3 regions of the Pseudomonas sp. NPDC089734 genome follow, and region 1 is predicted to be linked to each of the others. Evidence: riboswitches for the same ligand, from Rfam matches in the RefSeq annotation. Region 1 holds a riboswitch; each other region holds the start of a gene.
What was found. Region 1 has a riboswitch for cobalamin ahead of ACIPY9_RS10000 (CbtB-domain containing protein). Riboswitches for the same ligand answer to the same signal wherever they lie in the genome.
Positions count from the first base shown of each region.

Region 2: it holds a riboswitch for cobalamin, as region 1 does, so the genes downstream of both, cobO (cob(I)yrinic acid a,c-diamide adenosyltransferase) here and ACIPY9_RS10000 (CbtB-domain containing protein) in region 1, are expected to answer to the same signal.
Region 3: it holds a riboswitch for cobalamin, as region 1 does, so the genes downstream of both, ACIPY9_RS08490 (ABC transporter substrate-binding protein) here and ACIPY9_RS10000 (CbtB-domain containing protein) in region 1, are expected to answer to the same signal.

Region 1 is NZ_JBIVGV010000006.1:120,566-126,419, forward strand. Features, by position in the region: gene cobN (cobaltochelatase subunit CobN) at 1-2,369, opposite strand, end outside; gene cobW (cobalamin biosynthesis protein CobW) at 2,373-3,437, opposite strand; cobalamin riboswitch at 3,545-3,747, opposite strand; cobalamin riboswitch at 3,956-4,159, shown strand; gene ACIPY9_RS10000 (CbtB-domain containing protein) at 4,254-4,439, shown strand; gene ACIPY9_RS10005 (CbtA family protein) at 4,451-5,146, shown strand; gene ACIPY9_RS10010 (cobalamin biosynthesis protein) at 5,139-5,546, shown strand; gene cobM (precorrin-4 C(11)-methyltransferase) at 5,589-5,854, shown strand, end outside.
Region 2 is NZ_JBIVGV010000014.1:119,121-124,974, forward strand. Features, by position in the region: gene cbiB (adenosylcobinamide-phosphate synthase CbiB) at 1-490, opposite strand, end outside; gene bluB (5,6-dimethylbenzimidazole synthase) at 487-1,137, opposite strand; gene ACIPY9_RS18020 (cobyrinate a,c-diamide synthase) at 1,134-2,429, opposite strand; gene cobO (cob(I)yrinic acid a,c-diamide adenosyltransferase) at 2,440-3,051, opposite strand; cobalamin riboswitch at 3,143-3,508, opposite strand; gene ACIPY9_RS18030 (C40 family peptidase) at 3,681-4,226, opposite strand; gene ACIPY9_RS18035 (C40 family peptidase) at 4,311-4,997, opposite strand; gene ACIPY9_RS18040 (NAD-dependent deacylase) at 5,073-5,816, opposite strand; gene hda (DnaA regulatory inactivator Hda) at 5,831-5,854, opposite strand, start outside.
Region 3 is NZ_JBIVGV010000005.1:103,979-109,832, reverse strand. Features, by position in the region: gene ACIPY9_RS08500 (insulinase family protein) at 1-392, shown strand, start outside; gene ACIPY9_RS08495 (ABC transporter ATP-binding protein/permease) at 389-2,065, shown strand; cobalamin riboswitch at 2,115-2,330, shown strand; gene ACIPY9_RS08490 (ABC transporter substrate-binding protein) at 2,464-3,477, shown strand; gene ACIPY9_RS08485 (FecCD family ABC transporter permease) at 3,474-4,496, shown strand; gene ACIPY9_RS08480 (ABC transporter ATP-binding protein) at 4,493-5,284, shown strand; gene ACIPY9_RS08475 (pseudoazurin) at 5,307-5,744, shown strand; gene ACIPY9_RS08470 (GNAT family N-acetyltransferase) at 5,752-5,854, opposite strand, start outside.

The sequences.
Region 1 (5,854 bases):
ACACGCTCGATCAGGGCAAAGGCATAGAACTCCAGACGCTCCCGCGTATCGCCCGCCGTGCGCCATGGGTCGGCACTGACGGCCTGTAAAGCCGCCGGGCGCGTTCCGGTCCAGGGCTCGGACAGCTCGCAATCCAGCGGATCGAAGCCCAGCCCGAAAGCCTTGGCCAACGCCCGCAGCAGACTCGACTGTGCACCGCGCCCGTCACCTCGAGGGATACGCAACAGCGCCAGCAGCGTGTCGATCCGCAGACGCCCCTCCGGTGACTGACCGAAGACATGCAGGCCATCGCGGATCTGCGACTCCTTCAAGTCACACAGGTAAGTGTCCAGGCGCGGCAACCAGATGGCGGCATCAGCGTCGCTGTCGGTTCCTTCATCCAGAGCCAGCTCGCGATCGAGATGGGTCTCGCGCACCAGCTTGAGGATATCGCGCTGCAGTTCGATGGCCCGACGCGGGTCGAGCAACTGGGCTTCGTAGTATTCGTCCGCCAGCAGTTCAAGATTGCGCAGCGGACCATAGGTTTCGGCGCGGGTCAGCGGCGGCATCAGGTGGTCGATGATCACCGCCTGGGTACGACGTTTGGCCTGGGCACCCTCGCCCGGATCGTTGACGATGAACGGATAGATATTCGGCATCGCGCCCAGCACGGCATCGGGCCAGCAGTCCTGCGACAGGCCGACGCCCTTGCCCGGCAGCCACTCCAGGTTGCCGTGCTTGCCCACATGCAACACCGCATGCGCACCATAGGCCTTGCGCAGCCAGAAGTAGAACGCCAGATAACCGTGTGGCGGCACCAGATCCGGGTCGTGATAGACCGCGCTGGGATCGACCTGATAACCACGCGCCGGCTGGATACCGACAAAGGTCAGGCCGAAGCGGATACCGGCAATCATCATTCGCCCGCTGCGGAACATCGGGTCGCTCTGTGGCATGCCCCAACGGACATTCACCGCCTCGCGACTGAACGGCGGCAAGGCGTTGAACGCTTCCAGGTATTCATCCAGTGCCATGCTTTGCTGGCAGGGCCGCAGATCGAGGCTGTCCAGATCGTTGGTGACACCGCCCAGCAACTGATGAATCAATGCCGTGCCGCTTTCGGGCAAGGGTGCCAGCGGATACCCCTCGGCCTGCATGGCGCGCAGGATATTCAGCGCCGCCGCCGGGGTGTCCAGCCCGACTCCGTTACCGATCCGGCCATCGCGGGTCGGGTAGTTGGCCAGAATCAGGGCCACGCGCTTGTCGGCATTGGGCAGGCGCGCCAGTTCGATCCAGCGCCGGGCCAGTTGCGCGACAAAGTCCATGCGCTCGGGATGGGCGCGATAGCACACCACATCCGACTGGCTGCGCTCACTGCGCCAGGCCAGATCCTTGAAACTGACGGGCCGACTGATGATTCGCCCGTCCAGCTCCGGCAAGGCGATGTGCATTGCCAGATCCCGCGCACCAAGGCCTTGCTCGCTGGCTTGCCAGCCGGGTTCGTTATCCTGGGCGCAAATGGCCTGAATCACCGGTACATTGCGACGAAACGGACGCAAATGTGGCGCTTCCGGGCTGGACTGGGCAAACCCCGTGGTGTTGAGGATCAGTTCGGCTTCGACCTCGTCCAGCCAGTCCTCGACCTTCGTCAGGCAACCCGGCTCCTTGAGGCTGGCCAGCGCAATGGGCAAGGGATTCAAGCCTTCGGCCTGCAAGCGCTCACAGAACACATCGATGAAACCGGTGTTGGCTGCCTGCAAGTGAGAGCGATAGAACAACAGCGCCACCACCGGCTGCCCGGCGCTCCAGTCGGCCTGCCAGTCCGCGAGTTCCGCACCCGGCTTCTGCGGATGGTAGATCGCCGTACGCGGCAAGGGCGCAGGTTCTGACCATGGGTAATCGCGCTCAAGCCAGGTACTGGCCAGACAGCGATACAGGTCCAGCGCATTTTGCAGACCGCCCTGACGCAGAAACTGCCAGAGCCGGTCCCGTGCGTCGGCAGGCACCGTGCTCAGATCGCTCAGTTCAGGGTCGGGACGGTCGTCGCCGGGCACCAGAATGACCTGCACGCCACGGGCCGCCAGTTCCATCAGGCGTTCGACGCCATAACGCCAGTAGCCGATGCCGCCGTGCAGGGAAATCAGAATGACTTTGGCGTGACGTAGCACGTCATCGACATACAGATCCACCGAGGCGTGGTTCTGCACCTGCATCGGGTTGGCCAGTCGCAGGCTCGGGTAATCTTCGGGCAACTGCTGCGCGGCCTCGGCCAGCAGCGCCAGACTCGAATCGCCGCTGCAGAGAATCACCAGCTCGGCCGGGGTCTGCCCCAGGTCGGCAATGCTATCGTCGGGTACGAAACCGCCCGGCTGGGTTCTCAGCAGGTGCATGGATCAACCGGCAATCGCAGCATTGAGCTGGGCTTCCAGCGCCGCGGCATCCAGTTCCTGGCCAATCAGCACCAGATTGGTGATGCGCTCTTCATCGGCACGCCATGCACGGTCGAAATGCTTGTCGAAACGTGTGCCCACACCCTGGATCAGCAGGCGCATCGGCTTGCCGGGAATCGCAGCGAAGCCCTTGACCCGCAGAATGCCGTGCTTCACCACCAGTTGCGTCAGGGCATCGAGCAGCAGGCTTTCATCGGCTTGCGGCAGTTTGATGGAAATCGAGTCGAAAGCATCATGATCGTGGTCGTCATGATCATCATCGTCGTGATGGTCATGGTGAGTCTTGCGACCATCGATATGCAGTTCCGACTCGGCACCGACGCCCAGCAGCACATTGATCGGCAGACGGCCGTTGCTGGCTTCGATGACCTTGACCGCTGGCGGCAGTTCTTCGGCCACTTCGGCGCGCACGGCTGCAAGGCCGTCGGCATCGATCATGTCGGCCTTGTTGAGGATCACCAGATCGGCGCTGGCCAGTTGATCAGCGAACAGTTCATGCAACGGGGATTCATGGTCCAGATTCGGGTCAAGCTTGCGCTGGGCATCCACCTGATCGGGGAACGCGGCGAAAGTGCCTGCCGCGACCGCCGGGCTGTCCACAACGGTAATTACCGCATCGACGGTGCAGGCATTGCGGATTTCCGGCCACTGGAAAGCCTGAACCAGCGGCTTCGGCAGTGCCAGCCCCGAAGTTTCGATCAGAATGTGGTCCAGGTCGCCGCGACGTGCCACCAGCTCGCGCATCACCGGGAAGAACTCTTCCTGCACCGTGCAGCACAGGCAGCCGTTGGCCAGCTCATAAACCCGGCCGGTCGCCTCCTCTTCAGTGCAGCCAATGGTGCATTGCTTGAGGATTTCGCCGTCGATGCCCAACTCACCGAACTCATTGACGATCACGGCGATACGACGCCCTTCGGCGTTATCGAGCATGTGGCGCAACAGCGTGGTTTTGCCCGAGCCCAGAAAGCCGGTGACGATGGTGACGGGAAGTTTGGCCAGTGTTTTCATCGGATGCCCTTTGGCAATACGGCGGGCAAGCAGGACGAGAGCCGGGCACAAGGCACGGATCGAATCGCCACCGGATCACCCCGCCCGGTTGTAGTGAGAATTCGTGGGCCTGTGGCCCGGTTCGAGGCAGGTCTCCTGGCTCACGGCGGCGTGTCGACAGCATGGCCGACCGGCATTCATCGCGCCTTCCCGCTTGCGCAGTGGCCGTGCGATAAAGATCACCGTTTACAGTTGCGGGGGCAGCTGCGGCTTGGACCGCATTCCCGTCTTAGGCTTTGTACGAAAAGTGGCTGTGCTCGGTGATGCTGCGTTAAAAACAGGCTCGGAATGCTCATTTACAACACGTAAACTCCGCTTCCTCGCCTGTTTTTGCCTTGCCTGACCTTAGCTCGCCGACTTTTCGTACAGAGCCTAGCTTTACCTTCTTCGCGGGTAAAGAACCTCAAGTGCGCAAGGCTACGCAGTGGTCGCAGGCAGGTCAATCGTTCAGATTGACGTTCAGTGGCCGCCCATGCTCTCCTACACAACTTGTTACGGGTGCCCCTCACGGGGTGAAACGGGAAACCGGTGCGCTCAGAACCCTGAGTCAGTCCGGTGCTGCCCCCGCAACGGTAAGCGAGAGAAGGCCAGAACCACTGTGCTGCGGCATGGGAAGGTGGCCTTGAAGGTGAACTCCACGCCCCTCGCGAGCCCGGAGACCGGCCCGCTACTGACTCAATGACAAACCCGCGGTGGGCGGGCGCAGTTGAAGCCTTCTGACCGTCGTCAGCAGGCTTTTGTGCGCATGGCCATCTGCAGAAACCAGAGGGAAGCGCCATGTCGACCATCAGCAGCAGCCATTCGGCCAGCACCACGTCCACCCAGACCCAACGCCTGACCGCCGCCCTCAGCGCCGCGATCCTTGGCGCCTGCCTGGTGTATTTCGCCGGTTTCTCGCACATTGCCGCCGTTCACAACGCCGCCCACGACACACGTCACAGCGCCGCCTTCCCCTGCCATTGAGACCTGACGCCATGTTCAAGCGAATCGCCCAGACGGCAGGCTTCACCGGCCTGTTGGCGGCCCTGCTGTTGACCCTGCTGCAAAGCTTCTGGGTCGCGCCCCTGATTCTTCAGGCTGAAACCTACGAAAAGGCTCCCGCCGAACATCTACACGAGCATGCCGAAGGCACCGCCGCGCACAGTCACGACGATGAAGCCTGGGAACCGGAAGATGGCTGGCAGCGCGTACTCTCCACCACCGGTGGCAATCTGGTGGTTGCCGTCGGCTTTGCCCTGATGCTGGCCGCCCTCTACACCCTGCGTGCGCCGGGCCGCACCTCTCAAGGCGCGCTCTGGGGGCTGGCCGGTTTTGCGGTATTCGTCCTGGCCCCTACGCTGGGCCTGCCACCCGAACTGCCCGGCACGGCAGCCGCCGACCTGAACCTGCGTCAATACTGGTGGATCGGCACGGCCGCCTCCACCGCCGCGGGTCTGGCCTTGCTGGTGTTCGGCCAGAACGGGCTGCTCAAGGTGCTGGGCGCAGCCATTCTTGTCGTACCTCATCTGATCGGCGCGCCACAGCCTGCAACCCATGAGAGCCTGGCTCCCGAAGCCCTGGAGTCGCAGTTCATCCTGGCGTCGCTGCTGACCAACGCACTGTTCTGGATTGCTCTGGGCCTGATCAGCGCCTGGTTGTTCCGTCGCAACAACACCGACCTGCATGCCTGAGTCTCTGGTAGCGGGGATCGGGTGCCAGCGTGGCTGTACAGCCACGCTGTTGCTGGAGCTGATCGAGCGCAGCTTGCAGGCCCATGGCCTGGATATCAGCGCCATCACCGCCCTCGCCTCCACTGATATCAAGCAGGACGAACCGGGCTTGCTGGAGCTGGCTGAAAGGCTGTCAGTCCCGCTGATCTTTTTCAGCGCCGACCAACTGGCAGCTTACGAACCTCAGCTCACTCATCGTTCGCCCAAGGCTTTCGAGCATACGGGTTGTTACGGCGTTGCTGAAAGTGCGGCCCTGGCGCTGGCCAGCCAACCGGGCAAAGGCCCGGCCACCCTGGTGATTTCACGCCAGAAAAGCCCACAAGCGACATTTGCCTTGGCATCCGGCCCTGCTCCGGGTTGATAATCCGCCGCTCATTCACCGCGCCCGACACTGGAGAACCCATTGACCGTCTTTTTCATCGGTGCAGGTCCTGGCGACCCGGAGCTGATTACCGTTAAAGGCCAGCGACTGATCCATTCCTGCCCGGTCATTATTTATGCTGGCTCATTGGTTCCAGTGGCCGTTCTGGAAGGCAATCGGGCCGTTCAAGTGGTCAATAGTGCCGAGTTGCACCTGGAACAGATCATCGCCTTGATGAAATCTGCTCATGCACAAGGCCAGGATGTGGCCCGCGTCCACTCCGGCGACCCGAGCCTGTATGGCGCCAT
Region 2 (5,854 bases), on a different contig from region 1:
CCACGCCGGGCGCGCCCGCCACGGCAAACCAGAACAGAGCGGCAAACACCGCATCACTGCCGTTCTCCAGCACCGACTCGGTGGCAGCCCGCGCCACTTCGGTCTCATCCAGCTCGCTGGTCTGACGGCTGACCAGATAACCGACCCGTCGCCGCGCCTCCTCCAGATCATCCGAGCGCAGGGCCTGAGCGACAGGCTCGACATGCTCCCCCAGGCTGCGCAGACCCAGCGCACAATACAGGGCCAGAATTTCCACCAGCCAGCCGATATACGGCAACCAGCTCAGGATCGTCGCCAACAGGGTCAAGGGCACCACGGCCAGAAACCAGGCCGTCACCCCATGACTGCGCCAGCCACGGCCGCCCGAGTTGAAACGCTGTTCGATGCGGTCCGCCAAACGGCCGAATGCCACCAGCGGATGCGAACGTTTCGGCTCGCCCAGCAGCGCATCCAGCGCCACCCCGGCAACGCTCAACAGCGCCACACTCATTGACTCACTCCCCATTGATTCTCGTACAGCAACTCATTGAGAGGCCGGGCCTGTGCCCAGCCCTCCAGCACCAGCATGGGCGCCGGATAAAATTCCTTGACCGGCCCCAGGCACAGAATCGCCAGCGGCTTGGCCCCGGCAGGCATCCCTAGCAGGCTGGCCAGTTCCACCGGGTCGAACAACGATACCCAGCCCATGCCCAATCCTTCGGCACGCGAGGCCAGCCACAGGTTCTGAATGGCACAGGACAAGGACGCCATGTCCATTTCCGGCAATGTCCGCCTGCCGAAAATATGCTTCTCTCGATCGTCCATCAGCGCCGCCACCAGCACTTCGGCGCAGTCGCTGATGCCTTCGACCTTGAGCTTCATGAATTCATCGGCTCGCTCGCCCAGGGCTTCGGCAGTGCGTATCCGCTCTTCTTCCACCTGCTGCTGCATTTTCGCCCGCAACGCCGGGTCGCTGATGCGAATGAAGCGCCAGGGCTGCATCAGACCGACGCTGGGGGCCTGATGGGCAGCCTCCAGCAAACGCGCCAGCAATTCCGGCGCAACCGTGCCACCGGTGAAGTGGCGCATGTCGCGACGCTCGGCAATCGCACGGTATACCGCTTCCCGCTCCTGAGGGCTGAACGCTTGATCGGTCATGGTGTGAACAGCGCCGCAACCGCTTGAGGATTGGAAGGGAAATAGAAATGCACGTAAGAAGCCGTCAGACGCCCCTCACGGTACACCGCCTCTGCGCCTCGCCCGCCATTGGGGCTGACGCCACGGGCAATGGGTTGCAACGCCGTGCTGGTCAGGGAGTGGTGATAGGTATGACCGCGCAGCAAACCTTCAGGCAGCTCGACCGCCTGCAAGGCCAGCGCCGCCAGACGGCTCTGCATCACAGCCTCACCGCTCAGCAACCCCACAAGCCCAGCACGTTTGCCCTCGACATCGGTCAGGCCGTCGAGCAGGTACAACATGCCGCCGCACTCGGCCAGAATCGGTTTACCCGCCTGATGATGGGCACGAATCGCCGCCAGCATCGGCGCGTTTTCAGCCAGCGCAACATGGTGCAGCTCGGGATAACCACCCGGTAGATACAGGCTGTCGGCTTCGGGCAACCGGCTATCGCGGATCGGCGAAAAAAACGACAGCTGCGCGCCCATGGACCTCAGCAGATCAAGGCTTGCGCCATAGGTAAAGGCAAAGGCTTCGTCACGGGCCACCGCGATACGCACGCCAGCCAGCAAGGGCTCGACCGGCACCGGGTCCGGTGCGTTGAACATCACGGCGGGTGGCAATGCCACTTCGCAGGTGCTGGCCAAGGCATCGGCAGCCGCATCCAGACGCAGGTCCAGATCATTGAGTTCGCTGGCCTGTACCAGCCCCAGGTGGCGACTGGGCAACTCAATACCGGTTTCACGGGAGAGCGCGCCATACCAGCGCAAGCCTTCGGTCAGGCTGCCTTCCAGCAGCTGCGCATGACGCACAGTGCCGACACGATTGGCCAACACGCCGGCAAACGGCAGATCGGGCTGATAACGTGCCAGCCCCAGCGCCATGGCCCCGAACGTCTGAGCCATGGCCTTGCCATCGATCACGCCCAGGACCGGCACACCGAAGTGACGCGCCAGATCGGCACTGGAGGGCGTGCCGTCGAACAGCCCCATTACGCCTTCAATCAGGATCAGGTCCGCTTCGCCAGCCGCTTCCCACAGTAGACGGCGACTTTCATCGGCGCCCACCATCCACAGGTCCAGCTGATACACCGGCGCACCGCTGGCCCGCTCCAGAATCATCGGGTCCAGAAAATCCGGCCCGCACTTGAAGACCCGGACCTTGCGGCCCTGATTGCGGTGCAGGCGTGCCAGCGCTGCGGTGACCGTGGTCTTGCCCTGCCCGGACGCGGGCGCGGCAATCAATACTGCCGGGCAATGACGCGGCGCTCTCATACGGGGTTACTCACAACTCAATGCCTTTCTGCGCACGAATGCCAGCCTGGAAGGCATGTTTGACCACGCCGATTTCGGAAACGGTGTCGGACAGGTCGATCAATTCGGGTTTGGCGCCACGGCCAGTGATCACCACATGTTGCATGGGCGGGCGGGCCTGCAGGTCGGTCAGTACCTGCTCCAGATCCAGATAACCGTGCTTGAGGGCGATATTCAGCTCATCGAGAATCACCAGGCCAATGCTCGGGTCGCGCAGCATTTCACGGGAAACCTCCCAGGCGGCTTCGGCAGCGGCGATATCGCGCTGGCGGTCCTGGGTTTCCCAGGTGAAACCCTCGCCCATCACGTGGTAACGCACCTGCTCGGGAAAACGCCGGAAGAACAGTTCTTCTCCGGTGCTGTTGCGGCCCTTGATGAACTGCACCACGCCACACTGCATGTCATGCCCCATGGCCCGGGCCAGCATACCGAATGCCGAGCTGCTCTTGCCCTTGCCGTTGCCGGTCAGGACCAGCAACAGGCCACATTCATTGGGAGCGCTGGCAATGCGCTCATCCATTACCGCCTTCTTGCGCTGCATGCGCGCCAGATGGCGTTCGTCACGTTCGGGGGATTCGTTCATCTCAGCTCTCCGCTCGAGGGCACGCGAAAGCAGACGGAAGGACAGCACTGGACAGCACGGCAAGGCCCTGCGCAGAGCATCGCCCGCCGTGATGCTGTTGAGTGGATCAGGCCGGTCTCCGGGCTCATGAGCAGGCATCTGCCTTCACTGCGCGCCTTCCCGTGTTGACAGACACAGTGGCATCGAGCGCAGCCTTGACTCATTTACCGTTGCGGGGGCAGCGCCGGGATCGGCGTTAGGTTTTGTACGTAAAGTGGCTGCGCTCGGTCAGGCGGCGTTAAAAACCGGCTCAGAATGCTCATTGACAACCAGTCAACTCCGCTTCCTCGCCGTTTTTTGCCTTGCCTGACCTTCGCTCGCCGACTTTTCGTACAGAACCTAAAGAACGTCCTCACCGGCTTCCCTGTTTCACTTTGCCAATCGAGGATTGCAAAGCACCTGAAACAAACCGCGAAGGGTAGAGGGTTGGGGTGGGAGCGTCAATCGACACGGCAGGATTGAGCCCTCATCGAACAGCACCGTAGAAGCGAATGTATTCGCGAAACGTCATTGAAGGCTATAGATTTTCTTCAGCTTTACGGGCTTCTCGCGAATAAATTCGCTCCTACACAGCCTGGATCCCCGGCAGGTTATTGCAGCTGTGCGTTCTGTGCCAGATTCGAGGGCTGGATGACGCGCTTGGCGTTGAGGTAGGCCTTTTGCCAATACGGCTTGTCCAGGCTGTCCAGCTTCACCGTGCCACCCGTGGCAGGCGCATGGACGAAACGCCCTTCCCCGACATAGATGCCCGCATGGGAAACCTGCGAGCCGCCGGAGGTGGCGAAGAACACCAGATCGCCGGACTGCAATTGCTCGCGCCCGACATTCGGAACGCCCATCACGATCATGTCCCGCGTAGAGCGCGGCAGAGAAATACCGGCCGCATCACGATAGACGTAACCGATCAGGCCACTGCAATCGAACCCCGAGTCAGGCGTATTACCGCCCCAGCGATAAGGCGTACCCACCAGCCCAAGCGCACGGAACAGTACATCTTCAGCGGCCTGAGAAAGAATCTGGGGGGGAGCAGAAAGCACCGGACGTTGAACCACCCGGGGCTGAGGAGACGGCGAGCTGGCACAAGCACCCAGCAACGCGGCAAGAGAGATGACCGCCAGACGTAACGTAATCGACATAACCACAACAACCTGATCTGGATGCGGCCTACGCTGCCGAGAATCGAAAAAGGCAGACAGGCTCATGCCTGTCTGCGTATTGCATTACTTATGGCGCTTGATTGTAGTCGACGTCATTGCAGTGGTCTGGGCAGGTTCCACAGAGGGAGCCATGGCCAGGGCACGCTTGGCTTCGATGAACGTCTTGCTCCAGTAGGCGTCATCGAGGCTGTCGATGCGCACACCACCGCTGCGGCGGCTGCTGGAATGGATGAACTGATCGTCGCCCAGGTAAATGGCAGCATGGCTCACACGACCGCGACCACGGGTGCTGAAGAACAGCAGATCGCCCGGCTTGAGATCGTTGCGCGACACCAGAGGCGCCTTCACGTTGATCATTTCACGGGTGGAGCGCGGCAGGCTCATGCCAGCCTCTTCACGGAACAGATAACCGATGAAGCCGCTGCAATCGAAGCCCGAAGCGGTCGAAGAACCACCGAAACGGTAGCGGGTACCGATCAGGGACTTGCCACGCTCAAGGATGCTGTCGGCCAGAACCGGCAGTTGATAAGGCTTGTTGCCAGCGAAGTCGGACAATTCTTCTTCAGTGGCCAGCTCTTCCTGCAACATGGCGGCGTCTGCGCGGCGGGCGGCAGACTGCGAGGAGCTGATCGAATTCTGGTATTGCGGTTGCGATTGTTGCTCTTGGGAAACCGGTAAATTGGCAGAGCAACCAAACAAAAAAGTAACGAGTGCGAGGGGCACGAGGGGTGCGAAGCGAACTACTTGCATGGGCACGACCGTGGCTGAACTGTTAAGAAGGCGAGACTATGCCCGCTATCGGGATGATTTGCAAATTCAATCGAATCAAATGTGACTTATGAGTTCTTCCATGACATGTGCCGCCCGGCACTTCAGAAAAACGTCCATCTGCGCGCTGTGGTCGGTCGGCGCGGGATTGATTTCCACGGTGAAGCCCCCGGAAACACGGGTGCGCAGCACGGGTTCATGGATGTAGGGGAAGCTGGCGGTCGTGCCGATACTCAGCACGGCATCAAAGCCTTTGGCCATCTCTTCATAGAGTGTTTCCAGCGCCTGCTCCGGCAACATCTCCTGAAAAAGAACGACAGGCGGTCGCAAAACGCCACTACATGTTCGGCACAAAGGCGGTAATGGACGAAGCAGGTGCTCACTTAAATGAGGGTCCTGTTCACCACATGACTGACAGAACAGAGGCGCCATCTGCCCGTGAATCTCGATCAGGCGCTCCGGAGGGCTGCCAGCAGCACGATGGTAGCCATCGACATTCTGGGTCAGGACCCAGCACTCGGGCTTGATCCTCTGCAACTGGGCAATGGCGTAATGCGCAACGTTCGGCTGACCGCCCAGGCAGGCCTTGCCCAGCTCGGCGATGTATTTCCAGCAAAGCTCCGGATCACGACGCAGCATCGGCCCCGACAAGGCCATCTCGATCGGCAGGCCGTCATCGGTCTTGCCGTTGTACAGCCCACCGACGCCACGATAGGTCGGCAGACCCGAATCGGCCGAAAGCCCCGCGCCGGTGATGACCAGAATTCGCTGTGCATGACGCAATGCCGCCGCCGTCTGCATCAGCAAACCCCGATCTACCACCCCAGGGTTTCCTTGAG
Region 3 (5,854 bases), on a different contig from region 1:
TCGACAGCATGCTCAACCAGCAGACCCAGCGCATCGAAAGCCGCCTGAACTTCAGCAGCGACCCGGCCCGTGTGGAAGAGCTCTGGCAGCTTGCCAGAAGCACGCTCGCCACACTGCCGAAAACCATCAGTGAAAAAGACATTCTTGCAGCCCGAAAAACGCTGATTCACCAGGAAAAACTGCGCCGCGACGATCCGCAGACCCAGATGCGCCGTCTGATTCTCAGTGATCGTTACTGGGGGGACCCACGCTACCTGAGCCAGCAACAGCAATTGACGCAAGCCCTGACGGTTCCGGCACTCAAGCGTCTGGCCGGTGAACTGTTCGATCCGCAGAACCTGGTCCAGTTGCGCCTGTTGCCCGTACCGAAAAGCGTGGTAGCCGGACAATGAAAACCCTGAGAACCTTCTACGCCCTGGCCAGCCCTTACTGGCTGGACCGCAGGCAATGGCTGTCCTGGGTGTTGCTCCTCAGCGTGATCGGCATGGGCTTGCTGGTGGTGCAGATCAACGTCTGGATCAACGCCTGGAGCAAGACGTTCTACGACACCCTGGGCGAGTTCAAGACCGAAGCGCTCTATTCCCTGATGGGCCAGTATTGCCTGTACATCGCCGGTTACGTGGTGATCGTTGTCTACCTGGAATGGCTGCGCAAGGCGCTGGTGCTGCGCTGGCGCAGAGCGATGACGAAAACCACCATCGAGGCCTGGATGCAGGGCCAGGCCTATTACCGTCTGGGGCTGACCGGAGAACCGGACAACCCGGACCAACGGATTGCCGAGGACGTGGATCTGCTGGTGGATCGCAGTGTCGAACTGCTGGCCTCGTTCATCATCAACCTGGCTCAGGTGCTGGCATTCGCGGGGGTGTTGTGGAACCTCTCGGGTGTCCTGAATTTCCAGGTGCTGGGCCATGACGTCACGATCCACGGCTATCTGCTGTGGGCTGCCGTGCTCTACACCGCACTGGGCACCGCCTTCACACACTTTCTCGGTAGCCCCCTGCAACCGTTGAACTTCCAGCAACAGCGTTATGAAGCGGACTTCCGTGCCAGCCTGCTGCGCAAACGCGACCACGCCGAACAGATTGCACTGTATGGCGGCGAAGCGGCCGAAAAACGGCAGCTGGGCGAACGCTTCGAGCACATTGCAAGCAACTGGTGGCAGTTGATGGAGCGCATGCGCAAGTTGCAGTTCTTCACCGTGAGCTACGACCGGGTCAGCCGCATCATCCCGGTCTTCGCCGCCCTGCCCGCCTTTCTTGCCAAGACCATTACCCTCGGTGGTCTGATGCAGATCCGCAGTGCCTTTACCGCGGTTCAAGGCTCGCTCAGCTGGTTCATCGACGTCTATCCACGGCTTGCCGCCTGGAGCGCTACCGTGGAGCGTCTCGGTCAGTTCCAGCAGGCCATCGAGGCCACTCGCGGCCAGGTTCGGGATATCGAGCGCACCGCAGCACTGCGAATAGAGGGTCTGCAAATCCACCGGCCAGATGGCAGTGTGCTGCTCGACAACATCAATGCCAGCGTCCACACGGGCGAATGGCTGCGTATCGAAGGCCGTAGCGGCCTGGGGAAATCCACCCTGTTGCGCACGTTGCAAGGTTTGTGGCCCTACTATCGAGGCGACTGGGCGTTGCCCGGCGGATCGAGCCTGCTGATTCCGCAACAGCCTTATCTTCCCGAAATGCCACTGCGCCAGTTGCTGACTTATCCGGCCACCGAATGCCCGTCCGATGCACGCCTCGTTCAAGTGCTGCACCGGGTCGGGCTGTCGAAGCTGGAACATCGTCTGGACCATCAGACCGAATGGACCCGCGAGCTGTCCGGCGGTGAACAACAGCGTCTGGGCCTGGCCCGTGCCCTGCTGTATGCGCCACAGACGCTGTATCTGGACGAAGCGACCAACCAGCTGGATGACCAGAGCGCCTGCCAGTTGCTCAAGGTCATTCGGGAGGAGCTGCCCGATACCCTGGTGATCGGTATCAGCCATCAAACCAGCGTGGCCGGTCTGTTCCAGCGGACACTGAATCTGCAGCCCGCCACTCACTCCGCAGCCACGGCATGACCGGGGGGCAGGCTTCGCGCAAAGCATTAGCCACTGCCCCCCTTATCGTTTACCATCGCGCCCCGTCGGTTTCCGAGAGGAACTAACAGGGAATTCGAGAGCCCCGTCATACACGGGGCTCAAACGAAACTGCCCCCGCAACTGTAGGCATCGAGTCAGCTCCATCATGGCCACTGGGTATTTCCGGGAAGGCCGGGGCAAGCCAGATTGGCTGAATGACCATGACATGCCAGTCAGGAGACCTGCCGACCTGCATATTCACTGACCGGCGGGGTGTCCGGGAAGGACATCCGCACGCCGGTCCACGGCGACCTTGCCCTGCTTCCCAGCGCAGTGCCGAGGATGTGTTTCCTGTCTGTACATTGCACCTTGCACGTACGAAACGGAGATCGCATTACATGTCACTGCCTCGCCTTGCCGCACTCATTGCCGGTCTGAGCCTGTCCACCCTGACGCTGGCCGCGCCCACTCAATACCCGCTGACGGTCGAGAACTGTGGTCTGAAGCTGACCTTTGCGCAGGCTCCGCAAAGGGCCGTGACCATTGGCCAGTCCGGCACTGAAATGCTTTACGAACTGGGTCTGGGCGACAGGCTGGTGGGCACGTCGTTGTGGTTCAACGATGTACTGCCTCAGTTCAAGGCTCAGAACGACAAGGTCGAACGTCTGGCGGACAACGACCCCAGCTTCGAGGCCGTCATCGGCAAGCGCCCGGAACTGGTCGCCGTCCAGCTGGAATGGATGGTCGGAGCCCAGGGTGTGGTCGGCACCCGCGAACAGTTTCATGACTTGAAGATCCCTACCTACATCATGCCGTCCGACTGTGAAGGCAAGGACAATCTGGTCGGCGCTGACGGCACGCGTCTGGAGCCTTTTCGCATCGACACCATCTACAAGAGCATCGAACAGCTCGCGCAGATATTCGATGTGCAGGATCGCGGCCAGCAACTGGTTGCACAACTGCGCAATCGTCTGGCCCATGCGGTGGCGAACGTGAAGCAGAACAAGGCCCGTGATGTGTCCGCCGTGTTCTGGTTCTCCAGCGCCGATATCGATATCGACCCTTATGTGGCCGGTCGCAAGGGTATTCCGGACTTCATGCTCAATAACCTGGGCATGCGCAACATCGTCGAATCCGATGAGGAATGGCCGACCGTGGGCTGGGAAACCATTGCCAAGGCCAACCCGGACATTCTGGTGATTGCGCGCATGGACCGTCGCCGCTTCCCGGCCGACGACTATCGCAGGAAACTCGAATTCCTCAAGTCCGACCCGGTGACCCGCAACATGGATGCAGTCAAGCATGACCGTATCGTGATCATCGACGCCGATGCCATGCAGGCCAGCATCCGCCTGTTCACGGGTATCGAAGAGCTGGCCGAAGCGGCCAATCGCTACAACGCCGCGCAATGAGACTGACCACGGCGCTCATTCACACACTCTGGGTTTCGGCAGTGCTGTTGCTGGCCATTGTCGCCGGTGCGGCCATCGGTGAAACCAGCATCAGCCTGCCCGTGGTTTTCCAGGTGTTGGCGAACAAACTCTGGGCAGCCGGGTATGTGCTCGATCCGATCGATGAAGGCATTGTCTGGAACTACCGCCTGACGCGCGCCATCGTGGCCGCCGCCTGTGGCGCGGGGCTGGCCATTTCCGGAGTGGTGCTGCAATCGCTGCTGCGCAACCCGTTGGCCGACCCTTATCTGCTGGGCATTTCGGCGGGCGCCTCGACCGGTGCTGTGCTGGTGGCCATCCTCGGGTTGGGTGCCGGGGCCATTTCCATGTCGGCAGGTGCTTTCGTCGGCGCCCTGGCGGCCTTCTCGCTGGTCGCCCTGCTCGCCCGCTCCTCCCACGGCTCGACCACCGCCGGGCACATCATTCTGGCCGGCATCGCCGGATCGCAACTGTTCAATGCACTGACGTCGTTTCTCATCACCAAGTCGGCCAGTTCCGAACAGGCCCGCGGCATCATGTTCTGGCTGCTGGGCAACCTCAGCGGCGTCCGCTGGCATTCGGTGTGGCTGGCCGTGCCGGTGGTGCTGATCGGGCTGCTGGTCTGCCTGTGGCACCGACGCTCGCTGGATGCTTTCACATTCGGCAGCGACTCGGCCGCTTCACTCGGCATTCCGGTAAGGCAGGTACAGGTCATGCTGATTGCCTCGGCGGCACTGGTCACCGCAGTGATGGTGTCCATCGTCGGCTCCATCGGTTTTGTCGGGCTGGTGATTCCCCACGCCGTACGCATGATCGTCGGGGTGCGGCATGCGCGACTCATACCCTTCAGCGCACTGAGTGGCGCGCTGTTCCTGGTGGCCGCCGATGTGCTTTCCCGAACCCTCATCAAGGGCCAGACAGTCCCCATAGGGGTCATCACGGCCCTGATCGGAGCACCGGTCTTCGCACTGATTCTCGTCAGGGGGAAAACCTCACGATGAACGCGTTCTCGCCTGTCGCCGATGTGGCCACTCTGACGTGCTCCGGCCTGGGCTACTCGGTCAAGGGCAAAACCCTGCTTCAGGGTGTGGACCTGAGCATCGTTCCGGGTGAAACCCTGGGCATTGTCGGCCCAAACGGTTCAGGGAAATCGACCCTGCTCAAGTTGCTCTCCGGTATCCAGATGCCCACCAGCGGGCAGGTGCAGCTCAATGGTCAGGCGCTGACAGGCATGAAGCGGCGCGATATCGCCCGCCTGCTGGCCGTCGTCGAACAGCAGGCCGATACCAGCGACGCCATTACGGTACTCGATGCCGTCGAACTGGGACGCACCCCCTGGCTGTCGGCTCTGGAGCCCTGGAGCGACAACGACGACAGCATCGTTCGCCAGGCCTTGCAGGATGTCGACATGCTGCACCTGATCCAGCGTGCCTGGCACACCCTCTCCGGTGGTGAGCGTCAGCGTGCCCATATCGCCAGGGCACTGGCCCAGCGCCCGCAGATATTGCTGCTGGACGAGCCCGCCAACCACCTGGACATCCAGCATCAACTGTCGATTCTGGGGCTGATCAGGTCATTGCCGGTCACCACGGTGATTGCCCTGCACGATATCAATCAGGCCCTGGAATGCGACCGTGTGGCGGTCATGGAGAACGGCCGGATGGTCGCACTGGGCGTGCCGGCCGACGTGCTGACACCCGAGCGCCTGCTGAGCACGTTCGGCGTCAAGGCCCACTGGCTGACCGACCCCTTCGACGGCGCGAAAATCCTGCGCCTGCTCCCTCACTGACCGAATCCGGAAACCTGTGAATATGCGTATTCCTGCTGCACTGACCCTGCTCCTGCTGACTTGCTGCCCACCAGCCATGGCCCAGACCTACGAAGTCAAGATGCTCAACCGTGGCGCGGCGGGCAGCATGATCTACGAGCCTGACTTCCTGCATATTGCACCGGGCGATACCGTGAAGTTCGTCGCGACCCACAGCAGCCACAATGTAGCCTCCATTCCACAACTGCTGCCGGCTGGCGCCACCGGTTTCAAGGGCAAGATCAACGAACAGCTTGAACTGACCCTAGACACACCCGGCTTCTACGGCATCCAGTGCATCCCCCATCTGGCGATGGGCATGGTGATGCTGATTCAGGTGGGCGAACCCGCCGAGCCGTCACCTGCCATACCGACCACCCTGCCCGCACGGGCCAGTGAACGACTGAATGCCATCATGGCCCGGGAGCTTTTGTCGCGGTGACAGCCCTCTAACGCACACACTGCATGTGCGTTGTCTGCCAGACCGGGTCGTCTTCCACATCGACCGTCACGAACCCCTGCTTTTCCCAGAAGCGGATCGCACCCGGCAAG